Regions from separate parts of the Streptomyces sp. NPDC041970 genome, predicted to be linked through region 2. Evidence: riboswitches for the same ligand, from Rfam matches in the RefSeq annotation. Region 2 holds a riboswitch; the other holds the start of a gene.
What was found. A riboswitch is a leader RNA that binds a small molecule or an ion and turns the genes downstream of it on or off. The one in region 2 is predicted to bind cyclic di-AMP.

Region 1 (6,925 bases), on a different contig from region 2:
GAGTCGGGCAACCTCGACGCGGCCTGCGCGGCGGGCACCCGAGCGGTGGAGGTGGCCGGACGGATCTCCTCCGCCCGCACCACGGAGTACGTCCGCGACCTCCTGCACCGCCTCGAACCGTACGGGGACGAGCCGCGCGTCGCGGAGCTGCGCGAACGGGCCCGCCCGCTGCTGGTCACCCCGGTCTGACCCGCGGCCGGGGCGGGTCCGCCGGGCGGCCGGGCCACCGGCCGGGCGAGGCAGGCCACACACCGCCCGCCCCGTGCCCGGAGTCGGGCAGGCGTCGGGCAGGACGTGCGCGCCAGTGCGCACCGGCCGGTCGGCCACCGGCGTGCACCGGCGCGCGCCGGTCAGGCCCCCCGGCGGGCGCGCCGGACGCGGTCCGCCCCGCGTGACGCACACGCCCTGCCCCGATCGGGTTTGAGCCGGTTGTCAGTGGGCCAGTGCACTATCGGGGTGGGAGGTGGCTCGATGGCGACGCATACGGCGTACGACTGCGATGTGCTGGTGATCGGCGGCGGGATCGTCGGTCTGTCGACCGCGTACGCGGTCACCCGCTCCGCGCCGGGCGTCCGGGTGACGGTCCTGGAGAAGGAGCACGGCCCCGCCCGCCACCAGAGCGGCCGCAACAGCGGCGTGGTCCACAGCGGCATCTACTACCGCCCCGGTTCGCTCAAGGCGCGGTACGCGCTGCGCGGCTCCGAGGAGCTGGCGGAGTTCTGCGCCGAGCACGGCATCGGGCACGCGGTGACCGGCAAGCTCATCGTCGCCACCGACCGCTCCGAGCTGCCCCGGCTGCACGGCCTGGCGCAGCGCGGCCGCGCCCACGGCCTGCCCGTGCGGGAGCTGGGCCCCGCCCAGATCGCGGAGTACGAGCCCGAGGTCCGGGGGATCGCCGCGATCCGCGTCGGCACCACGGGCGTCTGCGACTTCGCCGCCGTCGCCGCCCGCCTCGCCGCCGAGGTCACCGCGTCGGGCGGCGTCGTCCGGTACGGCGCGGAGGTCACCGCGATAGACCGGCGCGCCTGGGGCGTCGCGGTGCGGACCGCCGACGGCCGGGTCGTCCGGGCGCGGACGCTGGTCAACTGCGCGGGACTCCACAGCGACCGGCTGGCCCGGCTCGCCGGGGACGATCCGGGGGTGCGGATCGTGCCGTTCCGCGGCGAGTACTACGCGCTCGCCCGCCCCGAGCTGGTGCGCGGCCTCGTCTACCCGGTGCCGGACCCGGCCTTCCCCTTCCTCGGCGTCCACCTCACGCGCGGCCTCGACGGCTCCGTCCACGTCGGTCCGAACGCGGTCCCCGCCCTGGCCCGCGAGGGGTACGGCTGGCCCGTCGTCCGCCCGGCCGACCTGCTGTCCACGCTGAGCTGGCCGGGCGCCTGGCGGATCGCCCGCAGGCACTGGCGGTACGGGGCGGGCGAGGTCCACCGCTCGCTGTCCCGGTCCGCCTTCACCCGCGCGGTCCAGCGGCTGCTGCCCGCCGTCACCGAGGAGGACCTGCGGCCGTCGCCCGCCGGGGTGCGGGCCCAGGCGGTGCTGAGGGACGGCACGCTGGTGGACGACTTCCTGATCCGCGAGGCCCCGCACACCGTCCACGTGCTCAACGCCCCCTCGCCCGCCGCGACGGCGTCGCTGCCCATCGGGCGAGAGGTGGCGCGACGCGCGCTGGACCGGGCTCGGGGGACGGGGTGGAAGCCGCCCGCCGTAGAATCGGGCCATCGTGTCTGAACAGCCCTTTGACCCCGCCCCCGGTACGCCCGACGCCGCCTCGGCGTTCCGCGGCGCCGATCCGACCGGCTCCACCGCCGCCGACGCCGCGGCTCCTGCCCCGTCCGGCTCCACCGCCGCCGACGCCGCGGCTCCTGCCCCGTCCGGCTCCACCGCCGCCGACGCCCTCGTGGACGACGGGGCCGCCGACGCGGCCGCGCTGCGGGCGGCCTCCTTCGAGCGGCAGCGCCGGCTGCGCCAGGAGCCCCGCTTCCCCGGCGGCCCCGCCGCCGACCCCGCCGGTTCGCACCACGAGCGCCGCATCCGGAGCTTCCAGCCGCGCCGCAGCCGGGTCACGCCAGGCCAGCAGGACGCCCTGGAGCGGCTGTGGCCCAAGTGGGGCCTGGACATCGACGGGCAGCGCGTCCTGGACCCGGACGAGCTGTTCGACGGGCTGCCGGTCGTCCTGGAGATCGGCTTCGGCATGGGCGAGGCCACCGCGCAGATGGCGGCCGACGATCCGGGCACCGGCATCCTCGCCGTCGACGTGCACACCCCCGGCCAGGGCAACCTCCTCGGCCTCGCGGACCGGGCCGGGCTGTCCAACGTACGGGTGGCCAACGGCGACGCGGTCATCCTGCTCCGCGAGATGCTGCCCCCCGCCTCCCTCGACGGCCTGCGGGTCTTCTTCCCCGACCCGTGGCCCAAGGCGCGGCACCACAAGCGGCGGCTGATCCAGCCGGAGTTCCTGGACCTGGCGGCCCCCCGGCTGAAGCCCGGCGCGATCCTCCACTGCGCGACCGACTGGGAGCCGTACGCGGAGCAGATGCTCGACGTGCTCACCGCGCACCCCCTCTTCGAGAACACCGCGGCCGACGGCGGTTACGCCCCGCGCCCCGCGTTCCGCCCGCTCACCCGGTTCGAGGGGCAGGGGCTGGACAAGGGACACGTCGTCCACGACCTGCTGTTCGCCCGCGTCTGACGCCCGGTCGCGGCAGCCGTCCGTCCGGCGCGGGCCCGCCGGGGGCGTCCCGGCCGGCGCGCGGTCGCGGGGCGCGCCTGGACGCGCACGCGCCGGAGGACCGTCCAACGCGCCCTCACGGAAGGCGTCCGAGCCGACGGCGGGCTCGGATGTCAGTCCTTCTCGCTAAGGTCGAGTGGTGTCCGACGGTTCTGTACAGCATCGACAGGTGCGGCCGGCTGTCCCGGTCCTCCACGAGCAGCGGCTCGACGAGGTCCTGGGCCCCGCGCCGGAGCGCGGCCAGTGGCGCTACCGGCCGCGCCGCGTCGGCATGGTGTGGCGCAGCAAGGCGTTCCGCGCCGGGGCGGTGGTCGTCGCGCTCGTGCTGTGCGGGCTGGTGATCCTGGCCCTCGTGCGGGAGCAGACCGGCCCCGAGGGGTTCCTGGTCGGTCTCGGGCTCGCCCTGCTGCCGGTGCCGCTGCTGATGGCCGCCTTCCGCTGGCTGGACCGGGTCGAGCCGGGGCCCTGGCGGAATCTGCTGTTCTCCTTCGCCTGGGGCGCGTGTGCGGCCGCGCTCGTCGCGATCATCGCCAACTCCTTCGCGACGCGCTGGATAGCCACCGCGACCGCCGACCCGGCGAGCGCCGGCACCCTGGGGGCGACCGTCATCGCCCCGGTCGTGGAGGAGAGCGCGAAGGCCGCCGCCGTGCTGCTGATCTTCCTGTTCCGCAGAAGGGAGTTCAGCGGGGTGGTGGACGGGATCGTCGTCGCCGGGTTCACCGCGACGGGCTTCGCGTTCACCGAGAACATCCTCTATCTGGGCAACGCGTTCGGCGAGGACCAGCAGGTGGGCAGCTCCGGGCTCGCGTCGGTGACGGCGGGGACGTTCTTCGTGCGCATCGTCATGTCGCCTTTCGCGCACCCCCTGTTCACGGTCCTCACCGGCCTCGGTTTCGGCTTCGCGGCCGTCAGCGACCGCCGCCACCGGGTCCGCCGGATCGCCCTGCCGCTGCTCGGCCTGCTGCTGGCGATGGGCCTGCACGCCCTGTGGAACGGTTCGTCGGTCTTCGGCCCGTACGCCTTCTACGCGGTGTACGGCACCGTGATGGTCCCGGCGTTCGGGCTGGTGACCTGGTTGGCGGTCTGGTCGCGCCAACGCGAGTTGCGCACCCTCGCCGCCGAGCTGCCCGCGTACGCCGCCGCCGGCTGGCTCGCCCCCGACGAACCGACGGCGCTCTCCTCCATGCGGGCCCGCGGCCTCGCCCGCGACCTGGCCCGCCACTGGCAGCGGGACCGGAGCCGGGGCCGGTCCGCGGCGCGCGCGGTCGCGGAGTACGAGTCGTTCGCGACGTCCCTGGCCGGGCTGCGCCGCCGGGCCCGCCACGGCGCGGTGGGCGCGGACTTCGCCGCGCGGGAGCGCGAGCTGCTGCACCACCTCTGGCAGCGCCGCGCCGTCGCCGCCCCGGCCCTCACCCACGCCGCCCGCCTCACGGCCCGCCCGCGCTCCCACCGCCGAGCCCCGTTCCCGTACGCGAGCGGATACGGAAGCGGACACGGGCCCGGAGGAATCGGGTCCGGCTACGGAAGCGGGCCCGGTCACGGGTACGGCCACGGCGCCCACGCCCGACCGCCCGGTCCCGCCCACGCGGCCCCGCTCCCGCACCAGCCCCCGTACGCCGGACCCCCCGGCCGGGGCCCGCACCCCCCGTACGGCGACGCGCCGCACACCCACCGCCGCACACCGCGGTAGCGGGCGGCGCCCCGCACAGGGTCCGGGGAACGCGCGAGGCCTCCCGGTCCGGGGCGCTCGGCGGGAGCGCCCGGACCGGGAGGCCCGGTTCTCGACGGGTCAGACCGGCAGGCCCTTGCTGTTCAGCCAGGCCCTCGGGTCCATCGCGGAGCCGCCCGCGGTGCGGACCTCCAGGTGGAGGTGGACGCCGGTCACGTTGCCGCTGTCGCCCATGCGGCCGATCGTCTGGCCGGTGGTGACCCGCTGCCCGACCGACACCTCGATCGAGGCCTGGTGGGCGTACCAGATCTCCGTGCCGTCATCGAGCCGGAGGACCGTGCGGTAGCCGTACGCGCCGGAGTAGCCGGCCGACGTGATCGTGCCGCTGTGCACGGCCTTGAGCGGAGCACCGGCCGACCCGGCGAAGTCGAGGCCGGTGTGCCGGCCGGAGGACCACAGCGCACCGGACTGCCCGTAGGTCGAGGTGATCGTGTAGGAGGCGGTGGGCAGGGAGTAGCTGGCGGCGAGCCTGGTGAGGCGCTCGGCCTCCGCCTTCCGCTCCGCCGCTTCCCTCGCCGCCTTCTTCTCCGCGGCGGCCTTGGCCTCGGCCTCGTCCTGCTGCTTCTTCGCCTCGGCGGCGGCCTTCTCGGCCGCGGCGGCCTCGGCGGCGGCCTTCGCCTCGGCGTCGGCGCTGGCCTGCTGCTGCTCGGCCTGCTGGAGGATGCGGGCGCGCAGCGCCTCGCCCGCGTCGGTGGCGCCCCCCTCGGCCTCCGCGGTGGTGATGCCGGCGGTGGTGAGCGGTGCGGTCGCGACGACCGGGGCGCTGCCCGTCTCCGTGGACATGAGGGCGCCGACACCGGGAAGGGACTTGGCGTCGGGGAGATTGTCCGCGATCGAATCGGGAAGGGTGATGGAGACCGGCGGCTTGCTCTGGGCGGTGGCCATGCCTCCCGCGCCGACGGCCGCGATGACGCCGACCCCGAGGACGGTGGAGCTGCGGGCCAGACCGCGCTGCTTGGCCACGCGGTGCTTGCCGCGCACCGGACGGATGGACTCCGCGGTGGGGTTCCACTCCTCCCGAGACCGCTCCGCGCCTCCGAAGTCGTCGGGGGCGAAGGGTGACAGCGCCTCAGGGGCAGGCTGGTTGGACGCCACGTGGGCGCACTCCTTTCCTTCCTTCTCGCCTACCGGGTTAGCTGACGGGTTCGGAGCAGGAAGGTCTCCTACGGGCCCCTCCGCCTCTCACGAGACGCAGGTGTCCGATTCACCCCATGAAGGTGGTTCCCCGGTTCCCTTGCGGAATTCGGCGCTCGCGCACGGTGCCGCCTCTGTCGACGGCTGGGACGACCGCGCTGCGTTATCGAACGTTAATAGACACCGGGCCCCGATTCCAAGCCGTCCCTGTTGATCATTAACGGACTCGGCGGGGATGTACGGGTCACAAGCGGGTGGAATCGGGCGACTTGACCAGGGCTCAGCCACACCACTTTTTCTGACGGTATGTCAAATGTTATGCGTAGCGGCGCGCTCCGACTACGCACCGTGTCAACCCTTCGCGCCCTTTCCCCGCCCCACGATCTTCACCGTGGTCCGCGGCACCGGCTGCCCCTCCGCCGGCCGGGCGACCGCGAGCAGCGCCAGGTCGTCCGTGGCCCGCCCCCCGGTGTGCAGCCGCACGTCGTCGGTCAGCGCCGACAACAGCTCCTCCGGCCCCGGAAAGATCCGGCCGCGCAGCCGGGCCGCCGGATCGTAGAAGTTCCCGTACGCGTCACGGGCCTCCGACAGCCCGTCCGTGAAGGCCAGCAGGGTCGACCCCGCGGGCATCGCCCACTCGTCGGACCGGTCCGGCCACACCCCCAGGTCCATCCCCAGCGGCAGCGCCGGCGCGGAGGGCGCGAGCACCTCCACCGCGCCGTCCGCGTGCAGCAGGATCGGCTCGGGGTGCCCGCGGTTGACCAGGCGCAGAGCGGCCGATCCGGGCGGGATCTCGGCCAGCACCGCGGTGATGAACCCCTCCATCACGTCCAGGCCGTACCGCCGCGTCCCCTCACGGGCCAGCGCACGCTCCAACCGCTGCGCGACGCCCTCCAACGCCTGCTCCTGCTCGGCGGCCTCCCGGAACGCCCCGATGATCACCGCCACCGCCTCGACGGCGTCCAGCCCCTTGCCGCGTACGTCCCCGACCACCAGGCGTACGCCGTACGGGGTGTCCGCGACCGCGAACAGGTCGCCGCCCACGAACTCGTCCGCCTGCGCCGCCTCGTACCGCGCGGCCACCTGGAGCCCGCCGATCCGCTCGGCCGGCGTCGGCAGCACCGCCCGCATGGCGGTCTCCGCGATGACCCGCGCCGAGGCCAACTGCTCGTTGCCGCGCCGCACGACCCCGTTGATGACGAGGGCCAGCACCGCCGCGGTGAGCACCGTGACCATCTCGATGACCGGGACCACCTGCGTGGAGACCCCGTCGAGGAACCGCATCACGGTGACCGCGAGGAGCGCGGCCACCCCCGTGCGGACGGTCCTGGGCC
Region 2 (6,925 bases):
CGGACCGTGTCGGGGCCGTCGCCGGCCTCGCTGACCCGCAGGCTCAGGTCGTCGGCGGTGGAGCTGCCGGTGTAGCCGTGGTCGGCGTCGCAGGCGGAGTCGCCGCAGGCGGCGGGCTCCAGGTCGATCCGGGAGACGGCGCCCCAGCCGATGGTGAGGACGACCTCGCGGGGCAGGGCGCCCGGAACGTACTTCTCCGGGTTGGCCACCACCCGGCTGACCACGACGGAGGAGATGCGGTCGAGCTTGACCGACTCGGTGGAGGTGGTGGCGTACGGGGTGGGCGAGCTGGTGTCGGCGGCCTGTTCGTCGGTGTGGCTGACGATGAACCGCTGCTCCGTCAGGACGAGGACCGTCACATGGCGGCGCACCTCGTTGGAGTCGAAGGTGGTCTCCTGGTGCACCAGGTACGAAGCGACCGGCTCCCCGCCGACGGCGGCCTCCACCGCCTCGGCCACGAGGGCCGGGTAGTAGCCGCTGCGCTCGATCGCCGCGCGCAGCCCCTGGGTCGTCGTACCGGTCTTTGCCATGAGCACCATCCTACGGCGGGCCGGTGACTGCCGGGGACGCCCCGGCGGACGGGTGCGGGGCGTCCGCTTCCGGCCGCGGGGCCGCCGTCAGTAGTTCGGGAGGCGGCGGGGGCCGAGGTCGCCGCGGGCGGGCGGCGGGGCGAGCCGGACGCTCGCGCTCAGCACGGTCAGGCCGTGCGGGGCCACCACGACCGGTTCGAGGGCGACGGACACCACCTCGGGGTGGTCGTCGACCAGCCGGGACAGCCTCAGCAACAGCTCTTCGAGCGCCGCCGTGTCGACCGGGGCCGCGCCGCGCCAGCCGAACAGCACCGGGGCCGCCCTGATCGACCGGACCAGCTCGGCGGCGTCGCGGTCGGTCGCCGGAACCAGCCGGTGGGCGGTGTCGCCCAGCAGTTCGGAGGGGGCGCCCGCCAGGCCGAAGGAGAGGACGGCTCCGGCGGCCGCGTCGATGGAGGCCCGTACGACGGTGTCCACGCCGCGCGGGGCCATCGCCTGGACGACGGGGAGCAGTTCGGCGGGGGCGCCGAGGAGGTCGGTCAGCTCTCCGTACGCCCGGCGCAGCGCCTCCTCGTCGGCGAGGTCGAGGCGGACCCCGCCGAGGTCGGCCCGGTGGCGCAGGTGGGGCGCGGTGGTCTTCAGCGCCACCGGGTAGCCGAGCGAGGCGGCCGCTGCGACGGCCGCCTCGGGGTCCGGGGCGGGCGCCGCGCGCCGGACGGCGATGCCGTAGCGGCCGAGCAGTTCGCGGGCCTCGTCGGAGGCGAGGGGCCGGCCGCGCGGGCCGGGGGCGGTGGCGAGCTGGGCCTCGATCAGGGCGGCGGCGCCGGGCTCGTCGATGGTGTCGTCGAGGAATTCGGGGACCTTGCCGGGCGCGGCCGCCTGACGCCTCCACTGGGCGTACTTCACGGCCTCGGCGAGGGCGCGCACCGCGCGTTCGGCGGCCGGGTACGCGGGAATGCGGCCGGGGCGGCCGGGCTGTTCGGCGTCGGCCTCCTCGGGGCGGTCCTCCGGCGCCGCCCCGGCCGCCCGGACGGGCGGGGGCGGGGTGGGGCGGGGGCGCGGGGCGGCGGTGCCGGCGGCGGCGGCAAGCGCCTCCGCGAGGCCGCCGATCTCGACGTGGACGACGGCCACGGGCTTGGCCGGGCCGCCCGCGGCGGCCTTGCTCAGGGCGGCGGCCAGCACCTCGCCGTCGCCGGTCTCGGCCTCCCCGTCCTCGCCGACCCACGGGATGGCCGTGACGATCACGGCGTCGCAGGCCGCGTCGGCCAGCGCCTCGGCGAGGGCGTCGCGGAAGTCGCGGGGGGAGGCGGCGGTGGTGAGGTCGCGCGGCGGGCGCGGGCGCAGCCCCTCGGCGAGGCAGGCGTCGTAGGTGAGCAGGCCGAGGGACTCGGAGTTGCCGAGGATCGCGACGCGGGGACCGGCCGGGAGGGGCTGGTCCGCCAGCAGGAGCCCGGCGTCGACCATCTCGGTCACCGTGTCGACGCGGATGACGCCGGCCTGGCGCATCAGGGCGGAGACGGTGGCGTCGGGGATGCGGCTGACGGGAACCGCGTGGCCGGGCGGGGTGGAGCCGCTGTGCCGGGCCCCCTTGACCACGACGACGGGTTTGACGGCGGCGGTGCGGCGGGCGAGGCGGGTGAACTTGCGGGGGTTGCCGATGGATTCGAGGTAGAGCAGGGCGACGTCGGTGTCCGGGTCCTCGAAGGAGTACTGGAGGAAGTCGTTGCCGGAGACGTCGGCCCGGTTGCCCGCCGAGATGAACGAGGACAGGCCCGCCCCGCGCCGGTGGAGGCCGGAGAGCAGGGCGATGCCGATCGCGCCGGACTGGGTGAACAGGCCGATCCGGCCGCGGGCGGGCGACTCGGGGGCGAGGGAGGCGTTCAGCCGGACGGCCTCGGCGGTGTTGATGATGCCGAAGGCGTTCGGCCCGATGATCCTCATGCCGTACGAGCGGGCCTGGCGGACCAGTTCGCGCTGGAGCTCGCGGCCCTCGGCGCCGCGCTCGGCGTATCCGGCGGAGAGGACGACGAGGCCCTGGACGCCGTGCTCCCCGCAGTCGGCGACGGCCTCGGGCACCCGGTGGGCGGGGACGGCGACGACGGCGAGGTCGACCCGCTCGTCGATCTCGCCGAGCGAGCGGTGGGCGGGCACCCCGTCGAGGGTCGTCGTGCCCGCGTCGAAGGCCCGGTTCACGGCGTACGCCCGGCCGGTGTAGCCGGCGGCGAGGAGGTTGCGCAGGACGGTGCGGCCGACGCCGCCGGGGGCGCGCCCGGCGCCGATGACCGCCACGGAGCCGGGGGCCAGGAGGCGCTGCACCGAGCGGGCCTCGGCGCGCTGCTCGCGGCCGCGCTGGACGGCCAGGGACTCCTCGGTGGGTTCGAGGTCGAGGGTGAGGTGGACGGAGCCGTCCTCGAAACTGCGGCGCTGGGTGTACCCGGCGTCGCGGAACACCTTGATCATCTTGGTGTTGGCGGGGAGCACCTCGGCGGCGAAGCGCCGGATGCCGCGCTCGCGGGCGACGGCGGCGATGTGTTCGAGCAGCGCCGAGGCGACCCCGCGGCCCTGGTGGTCGTCCTGGACGAGGAAGGCGACCTCGGCCGCGTCGGCGGGGGCGGAGGCGGGGCGGCCCCGGTCGTCGATGCGGTCGTAGCGGACGGTCCCGATGAACTCGCCGCCGATGGTGACGGCCAGCCCCACCCGGTCGACGTAGTCGTGATGGGTGAAGCGGTGCACGTCCCGGTCGGACAGCCGGGGGTACGGGGCGAAGAACCGGTAGTACTTCGACTCGTCGGACACCTGCTCGTAAAAGCTGACCAGTCGTTCGGCGTCGTCCGTGGTGATGGGCCTGATGCGCGCGGTGCCCCCGTCGCGGAGCACCACGTCCGCTTCCCAGTGGTCGGGGTACGCGTGATGCGGACTCTGCTCCGGCGTGGGCTGCATGGGCCCCAGCCTACGGCGGACACCCCGGTCGCGGACCGGGTGGAGCCGGGGCAGGCTGGGGAGCCCCACCCGCGGGCGGCCGCGGCGGGGGCGGGCTGGAGGCCGGGCACAGCACCGCGCACTGCATGAGAGACTGGTCTAGACAACCGTTGATATGTGAAGGGCAGAACCATGGCTGAGCGCCGCGTAAACGTCGGTTGGGCCGAGGGCCTGCACGCCCGCCCCGCTTCCATCTTCGTCCGTGCCGCCACGGCGTCCGGCGTCCCGGTGACCATCGCCAAGGCCGACGGCGACCCCGTCAACGCCGCCTCCATGCTCGCCGTGCTCGGCCTGGGCGCGCAGGGCGGCGAGGAGATCGTGCTCGCCTCCGACGCGGACGGCGCCGAGGCCGCTCTGGACCGGCTGGCGAAGCTGGTGGCCGAGGGTCTGGAAGAGCTTCCCGAGACCGTCTGACCCGCCGGGCCCGGCACGCCGGGTCCGCTCCTCCGGCCCGGTCGGCCCCCGCGATCGAGCGGGTCGGAGTTCCTGTCGCGCGAGAGCCGCGGCCCCTCACCGGGCCGCGGCTCTTTCGCGTTCCCGCGTCGGCGGCGGGCGGGCGCTCGCGGATCGCGTCGTCCGCGGCGGGTGGCGGGTGGTGGGCCGGGTGCCCTCGGAGGGGCGGTGGGCGCGACGGTCGGCGGTGGGCTCGGGTGCACGCCCTGGCTCGGGTTCGAGCGGCGCGCGACGGGTCGGCCGGGGATCCTCCGGACTCGGCGCGATACGGGCGGGTCGACCGGTGCCCCGCCGGGCGCGGCGCGGCGCGGACGGATCGGCCGGGGACCCGCCGGGCGCGGCGCGGCGCGGACGGATCGGCCGGGGACCCGCCGGGCTCGATGCGGCGCGGGCGGGTCGACCGGGCCCCGCCGGGCTCGGGCGGGCGCGGCGGGTCGCGGACGGTACGCGGACGGCCCCGCACCGCCGCGCGGTGGCGGGGTGCGGGGCCGTGCGGACCCGGTGGGTCAGAGGCTCAGGCCGTGGGCGCGCAGATAGCCGACGGGGTCCATGTCGGAGCCGTAGGCGGGGCTGGTCCGGGCCTCGAAGTGCAGGTGCGGGCCCGTGGAGTTGCCGGTGGAGCCGGAGAGCCCGATCTGCTGGCCGGAAGCGACGCTCTGGCCGACGAAGACGCCGATCGAGGAGAGGTGGCCGTACTGGGTGTACGTGCCGTCCGCCATCCGGAGCACGATGTTGTTGCCGTACGCGCCGCCCCAGCCGGCCTCGACGACCGTCCCGGCGCCGACCGCGACGACGGAGCTGCCGGAGGGGGCGAGGAAGTCCACGCCGGAGTGGCTGCCGGAGGACCAGAGCGAACCGCCGGACCGGTAGCCGGTGGTGACGTGGCTTCCGGCGACCGGGAGGTGGAAGGCGTTGAGCCGGGCGCGCTCGGCGGCGCGGGCGGCGCGGGCCTTCTCCTCGCGGATCTCCGCGGCGCGGGCCTCGGCCTTGCGTCGGGCCTCCGCCTTGGCCTTCGCCCGGGCGGCGGCCTTGGCCCTCGCCTCGGCCTGCTCCTGCTGCGCCTGCGCCTGGGCGTCGATCTGCTCGGCGAGGGAGGCGTCGAGGGCGATGGCCTGGGTGAGGCCGGTGTCGGCCGCGCCGGGGGTCTCGGTGTCCGCGGCGAGGGCCGGGGAGGCCAGCGAGCCGATGACCCCGGTGCCGGCCAGAGCCGCGATGCCGGCCGCCCGGGCGCCCCGGCGGGCGAGGCGGCTGGAGGCGCGGTGCTTCCCGGCAGGACGGGTGAACGCCATGGAGGGGCTGAATCCTTTCCTTCCTTCTCGCCTACCGGGTTAGCTGACGGGTTCGGAGCAGGAAGGTCTCCTACGGACACCGCCCCCATCCGGGCGCGGCCTCCGATTCACCCCAGGGACTGTGTGGGTCCCCGGCTCCCCAGGCTCGCGCCTGACGGGGACTCGGCGATGACTGCCCGGCGCCGCGGCTGCGGCATACGGGTGACGGACAGCGGAGCCGACGCTAAGCCGGACGGCTTCCCGACGCCAAGCCGATCAGACGATTTGTCGCACATCCCACAGGGCGGAACACCCTCTTCTCCGCGAAATCCAACAGAGCGCCCGTATCGGGCAAAGGGGAGGAACCCGGCGGACTCTCGTCCGCCGGGGTCCTCCTCGTCCGGATGCGCCGAGGTGTCAGCCGGTGACGACGGAGACCTCTCCGATGCTGAGGGCCTTCACGGGCTCCGCGATCCGCGCCGCGTCCCCCACCAGGACCGTGACCAGCCGGTCCACCGGGAAGGCGCTGACCACCGCGGCGGTCGCCTCCACGGTGCCCGTCTCCGCCAACCGGGCGTAGAGGCGGGCCTGGTAGTCGTCGGGGAGGTGCTGCTCGACCTGGTCGGCCAGCGTGCTCGCGACGGAGGCGGCGGTCTCGAACTTCAGCGGGGCGACGCCCACCAGATTCTGCACGGCCGTCTCGCGCTCGGCGTCGGTCAGCCCTTCGGCCGCCAGCGTGCGCAGGACCTTCCACAGGTCCTCCAGCGCCGGACCGGTGGACTCCGTGTCCACCGAGCCGCTGATCGCGAGCATGGCCGCGCCGCCCGCGTCGGGGCCGCTGGAACGCAGCACCTGGGCGAAGGCGCGCACCCCGTAGGTGTAGCCCTTCTCCTCGCGCAGCACCCGGTCCAGCCGGGAGGTGAGCGTGCCGCCCAGGCAGTACGTGCCGAGCACCTGCGCGGGCCACACGCTCTCGTGCCGGTCCGGGCCGATGCGGCCGATCAGCAGTTGGGTCTGGACCGCGCCCGGACGGTCCACGATGACCACCCGGCCGGTGTCGTCGGCGGTGATGGGCGCGACCGGGTACTCCCGGCCCGCGTCGCCCGACCAGTCGCCGAGGGTGTCGGCGAGCAGGGCGTCGAGGTCGATGCCGGTGAGGTCGCCGACGATCACGGCCGTCGCGGTGGACGGGCGGACGTGGGCGTCGTAGAACGCGCGCACCGCGGCCGCGTCGATCCGCCGGACCGTCTCCTCGGTGCCCAGGCGCGGACGGGACATCCGCGCGGTGGCCGGGAACAGCTCCTTGGAGAGCTGCTTGGCGGCGCGGCGGGAGGGGTTGGCCTGCTCGTGCGGGATCTCGTCCAGCCGGTTGCCGACGAGGCGCTCGATCTCGCTCTCGGTGAAGGCCGGGGCCCGCAGCGCCTCGGCGACCAGCCCGAGGGCCTTCGCCAGCCGGGAGGCCGGGACCTCCAGGGAGACCCGGACGCCGGGGTGGTCGGCGTGCGCGTCGAGGGTCGCGCCGCAGCGCTCCAGCTCGGCGGCGAACTCCTCGGCGCTGTGCTTGTCCGTGCCCTCCGAGAGCGCCCGCGACATGATCGTGGCCACGCCGTCCAGGCCCTCGGGCTCGGCGTCCAGGGGCGCGTGCAGGAAGATCTCCACCGCGATGACCTGCTGGCCGGGGCGGTGGCAGCGCAG

Region 1: another riboswitch for cyclic di-AMP. It lies ahead of ACZ6EJ_RS26075 (M23 family metallopeptidase); the one in region 2 lies ahead of ACZ6EJ_RS21460 (M23 family metallopeptidase).

Annotation. Positions count from the first base shown of each region.
Region 1 covers NZ_JBVJCD010000081.1:14,627-21,551, forward strand. The annotation lists gene ACZ6EJ_RS26055 (sporulation protein) at 1-189, shown strand, start outside; gene lhgO (L-2-hydroxyglutarate oxidase) at 472-1,728, shown strand; gene trmB (tRNA (guanosine(46)-N7)-methyltransferase TrmB) at 1,721-2,689, shown strand; gene ACZ6EJ_RS26070 (PrsW family intramembrane metalloprotease) at 2,868-4,418, shown strand; gene ACZ6EJ_RS26075 (M23 family metallopeptidase) at 4,518-5,552, opposite strand; cyclic di-AMP (ydaO/yuaA leader) riboswitch at 5,564-5,716, opposite strand; gene ACZ6EJ_RS26080 (PP2C family protein-serine/threonine phosphatase) at 5,943-6,925, opposite strand, start outside.
Region 2 covers NZ_JBVJCD010000048.1:30,457-37,381, reverse strand. The annotation lists gene ACZ6EJ_RS21475 (DUF5998 family protein) at 1-530, opposite strand, end outside; gene ACZ6EJ_RS21470 (bifunctional acetate--CoA ligase family protein/GNAT family N-acetyltransferase) at 618-3,470, opposite strand; gene ACZ6EJ_RS21465 (HPr family phosphocarrier protein) at 3,642-3,923, shown strand; gene ACZ6EJ_RS21460 (M23 family metallopeptidase) at 4,469-5,251, opposite strand; cyclic di-AMP (ydaO/yuaA leader) riboswitch at 5,266-5,429, opposite strand; gene ACZ6EJ_RS21455 (M16 family metallopeptidase) at 5,648-6,925, opposite strand, start outside.